Regions from separate parts of the Rossellomorea sp. NS-SX7 genome, predicted to be linked through region 2. Evidence: riboswitches for the same ligand, from Rfam matches in the RefSeq annotation. Region 2 holds a riboswitch; the other holds the start of a gene.

Region 1 (2,392 bases), 460 kb from region 2:
TGCCAAGGCCCCTCCTAATACTTGTAATGAATACAGGTACGGATCCCAGAGCATATCCATGAAATGCTCGGTATACCCTTTATAGGTATAGCTCCAATTTTCTTTATCCCAAAACGCAAAGAAAAACTTCACAACTTCTTCGGAGTACCCGATAAAGTTGTACAGTCCCCTTTCCCTCATCGCTTGAGGAGCAACGCTGATCGCTATGATACCGATGAAGCCGAGAAAATAATAGAATACGAATTTAAACGGAAACCTCAGAAATTTCATCGTAATCCCCTTTTTCTTTTTCCTTCAGTTTAATGGATAATGTAAATTTTTTCAATTTTATTTCAATTTAAACAATTTTGTTTCAACTATTTTTGATATATTAAAAAAAGATCAGGTAAACGCCCTGATCTTCATTCGTTCAAATGAATTATGCGAGCAGCTGGCTCGGTCGGCCAAGAAAATAGCCTTGTCCGATCGTGATGCCAAGTTCCTTGGCCACTTGCATATCTTCTTCTTGTTCAATTCCTTCTAATATGATGATTGTGTCACTTCCATAAAACTGACTAAAAAAAGAGATGAACCGCTGCTTCCTTTCACTCTCAGCCAAATTTTTTGCAAAATAACGATCAAGTTTGATGATATCCGGTTCAAATTCGATGGACTTTTTTATCGAAGCCGTCCCTTGTCCGAAATCGTCAATGGCGTATAACACATTGTATTGTTTCAGATTCTTCAGAGCCTTCAGCAATAACGGGTTCTGCCAGAGCTCATCTGACGTTGATTCATTCAGCTCGAATACAAGGCGACCCTGCAGTTCAGGGTAGGTCCCCATGAGATAGTCGAAATATTTATGAAAGCTTGGATGTAAGATCGTGGTCACATAAACATTAACGAACAGCCGTCCATTCTGATTCCGATTATGCAGGAAGCCCTCAATGGCTTTTGATATAGATAAGGTATCAAGCTTATATAAAATGTTAGCCCTCATAGCTGTCTGGAAAAGCGTCTCGGGATTCTCCTGAAGTTTATTCCTCAGCAGCGCCTCGTATCCAAAAAGCGATTGACTGCGATCAATTGTATATAAAGGCTGATAATCATGATAAATAAAGTCATCTTGAAAAATCGTAAATATATTCATAAAACCCCTATACTTTCTTTATCGTAAGTTTTTGGAACAGAATTCCCCGTTTTCAAATAAAAAAGACCACATGAAAGAACGTATGAATACGTTCGTATGTGGTCGGTTGCGCTACTAGCTCCCCAGAATGTAAGCGCCCATCTATCATTCAGGTTCACAGCTCCCAATGCGAATATTATCATTTTATGTAGAAAATAATCTTAATAAGTAAAATATACCATAAAACTAGTACATTGGGTGTAGTTTTTCTTTATTTGTTTGAAAATTTAGAATCTGATGCACTATCTGGAAACATAAGGGTTACCCTTCACCCAGTAGCGCCATGGATAATCCCTTGCTTCTCCGGTATTGTCGATCCCGATTCTTTTTCCGGAAGCAATTTCGGCAGGGGTATAACCTTCTGCAATCATGATCGGAGGCCCGGTGTAAAACCTTCCATAGTCCTCCATGGTAATCCCTAAAGCTTTCGTCAATTTACCGGGTCCGCTTGTCCAGTTTTTCATCGGCTGGCCTTTTCTTCTTTCCATCATTAAGTCGAGACCCTCCAAAGGTTCGACCGCCCTGATTAAAATGGCATTCGGCACCCCGACTTCAGCCGATACGACATTAACCAGGCAATGGGTATGCATCAAATATGTATAAACCCGGCCTGCTTCATGGAACATGATCTCTGTCCGCTTTGTCCGGCGATTGCCAAAGCTGTGGGCTGCCCTGTCTTCAGGACCCAGATAAGCTTCCGTTTCCACTATATAGCCTGAAGCAATTCCTTCCTCCGTTTCCTTTACTAATACACAGCCTAACAGTGCTTGAGAAAGTTCTAAAGTCGGCTGTTCGTAAAAAGAAAGAGGCAAAGGTGTGTAGTTCATCATTTCACATCCCTTATTGTCATTCCTTCTTTTTATATTTCCTCTTTCCCCACAGGAAAAAACCTTTTATTACAGCGGGCTTCTTTCCATATTCTTTACTTCTTCAAACCGATCAGCAGCTCCAACGGAATGGCTTCCACTTGCCGCTCATTCCTTCCTGTCGTTGTTTCCGCTCCCGCCAGGGCATTCCATATCGCTTCCTCGACACTATCTACAGCCATTTCAAAAAGTGCAGAAATGATCTCACCATCTTCTTTAATGAACGAGTAAGACACCGTATTGTCTTCAGTTGGTTGATGCGGTACTCTGTGTGCAGTCGAAAAGGCCAGGACGATATCGCCGCTCCCATGAGCCGCATAAGAACCGGTCCGGGATAAGCCGAATGAGGCCCGCTTTG
Region 2 (2,392 bases):
CGAGGTGAAATCCGTCCAAATATCGGAAATCAGACTTTTTTCACACAATTTGATATTAGGGATTCTATTCTTGCTATGATATAATTTTTTTAACTAAGCTCTTTCGTATACAGTACTTTTTTCAATCTTAAAATAATCAGTAATCACCAGTTTTGAGCTGTATTCGAAAAGAGCACGTGCACACACTTCATTCAGAGTTCTGCACAACGTACGAGAATCTACACCCCTTTTGAAAATAGACTTTCCATTAAAAACCTATTTATAGGAGATGTTCGTTCATGAAAACCTTTAAAGTGATATCACTTCAGGTAGTGGATAATGATGAACTACAGGATTTTGAAATTGAGGACGGTTTAATCATCAATAAAGAGGATGAAAAGGGTACTTGGCTTGTGGAAACGTATATGTCACAAGACCACATTGAATTTTTCCAAAAGGTCCAGCAGCGAGAGGATGACTTGGAAATACAGGTCGTCATTTCCCATAAAGCCAATGATCCCGCCGCATTCATGACGTCCATACGCTGCATTAAGAAAATGAACGGACGGATGAGTATCTTATTTGAAGGAAAATTAAAGAAACAGCGCAATGAGTACGCCGAGTTATTATTGGACGACTTGCTTCAAAAAGGGTATTCAGGAGATGAACTGGTGAAAGAATTTCGTGAAAAGATGGTGTCTAAGCCGCGTATTCCAGCTACGTCAAAACCGAGCGTCTGATTTTACGAAAATGTGTAAACTTATTGTAGAGCAGATGTTAACGGTTTGTTATAATAGGCTTATCGATACGATTCAATAGGCAGGTGTCCAAGATGATCGGGGAAAGAGTAAAGAAATATAGACAGGAAAGACGAATGTCTATGACAGAACTGGCTGAAAAAGCTGGGGTTGCTAAATCATATCTGAGCTCTATTGAGCGCAACATTCAACAAAACCCATCTATTCAGTTTTTGGAAAAAGTCTCTGCCGCTTTGGGAATCTCGATGGATGCATTATTACACGATGAACCCGAAAATACAGCAGTCGATCGCGAATGGATCAAAATTGCAGAGGAAGCGATGGATTCCGGTATTACGAAGGAACAATTCCGTGAGTTCATTGAATTTAATAAATGGAAATTGGGCAACAAATAAGTCTTGCAGCTTCTGCAAGACTTTTTACATTAGACGATCTTATACTCATTTGCTTTTTTGCCATGAATTTGAATAAATTTTCTAATATCATTCTTTGAAATTCCTGCCTCCAGTGCCTGTCTCACTAGTTCCACCCATTCTAAATCAAGCTCACGTTCCTTCATTTAGATCCCCTCCCCAAAATACATTCATGTATTTCAGGCAATCCAGCCATCTTAGTCCCCCAATGAGCACTTCGCCTATGTATATACCTGTTAGTATGTACGCATTTTCCTACCTTAGATCTGTGACTTTGCGTCCCTATTTTTCAATAGGTTTGCCTTTATCTGAGTAGTTCATTAGAACTATACCCATTATACTGCTCAATAATCTTTTTTAGTGTTATTTTTTGTCTATTCTGATAATTAATTTTATACTTTATCTTACATATTCAGTTGTTTTTTGACACCAATCTTTAATACTTTTATAAGAACTTGTCTTTCTTTCTCATGCAATAAAAGTATTTGTCGAAGCTTTCGTTTATTTCTTCACTTTGTGTTGCTGATAAGTCTCCAGTTTCCTTTTCAATGGAAGGACTTTGTCATTAATATTTTTTAAAGTTTTGGAATCGTAGAAGGAATGGTTCGTTAAATCATTTCCGCAAGATGGACAAACCCATTTACCTATCTCGCTGCTGCTATACGAACTTCGAGTGCAACGGGAACATACTTTTTTATACATGGTTGTATCCTCCTCTTCTATAAAAATCGCCTCTTGTTCTTTTTAGTGAACATATCATTATTATAAAGCAAATTTTTATTAACAAAAGAATCAAATTAGCTTAATTATTCTTAATAAAGAACATTTTATGTGTTTTTACTCCCGATATCTTCTGTTTTCTCGATATTTCATATTTTCTTTTATCTTTTTTGTTCTATATAATGAATATAATAGTACATAACTGGAGTGATGTGTATGGTGGGGGATCGAATTAGAGAAATCCGCTCCCAAAAGAATCTGACGATTAATGAATTGGCACAGCTTTCCCAAATTTCTAAGTCATATATCAGTTCAATTGAAAGAGGGCTGCAAAAGAACCCCTCTATTAAAGTTCTTCAAAAACTAGCCGAAACCCTCAATGTCCCTCTTGAATCAATTATTTCAATAGATACTGTGGATATACCCCTAGATGAAGATTGGATTGAAACTCTTGAGGAGGCCATACATAATGGCTTAACAAGAGAAGAATTTAATCATCTTCTCTCATTTCTACACCATCTT

What was found. A riboswitch is a leader RNA that binds a small molecule or an ion and turns the genes downstream of it on or off. The one in region 2 is predicted to bind cyclic di-GMP.
Region 1: it holds a riboswitch for cyclic di-GMP, as region 2 does, so the genes downstream of both, ACUXV2_RS20950 (EAL domain-containing protein) here and ACUXV2_RS18540 (anti-repressor SinI family protein) in region 2, are expected to answer to the same signal.

Annotation. Positions count from the first base shown of each region.
Region 1 is NZ_CM128249.1:4,209,803-4,212,194, reverse strand. It holds gene ACUXV2_RS20955 (ABC transporter permease subunit) at 1-270, opposite strand, end outside; gene ACUXV2_RS20950 (EAL domain-containing protein) at 419-1,129, opposite strand; cyclic di-GMP riboswitch class II at 1,221-1,302, opposite strand; gene ACUXV2_RS20945 (DNA-3-methyladenine glycosylase) at 1,411-1,998, opposite strand; gene ACUXV2_RS20940 (DmpA family aminopeptidase) at 2,091-2,392, opposite strand, start outside.
Region 2 is NZ_CM128249.1:3,753,153-3,755,544, forward strand. It holds gene ACUXV2_RS18530 (YwpF-like family protein) at 279-719, shown strand; gene ACUXV2_RS18535 (helix-turn-helix domain-containing protein) at 812-1,132, shown strand; gene ACUXV2_RS18540 (anti-repressor SinI family protein) at 1,162-1,296, opposite strand; cyclic di-GMP riboswitch class I at 1,330-1,463, opposite strand; gene ACUXV2_RS18545 (helix-turn-helix domain-containing protein) at 2,087-2,392, shown strand, end outside.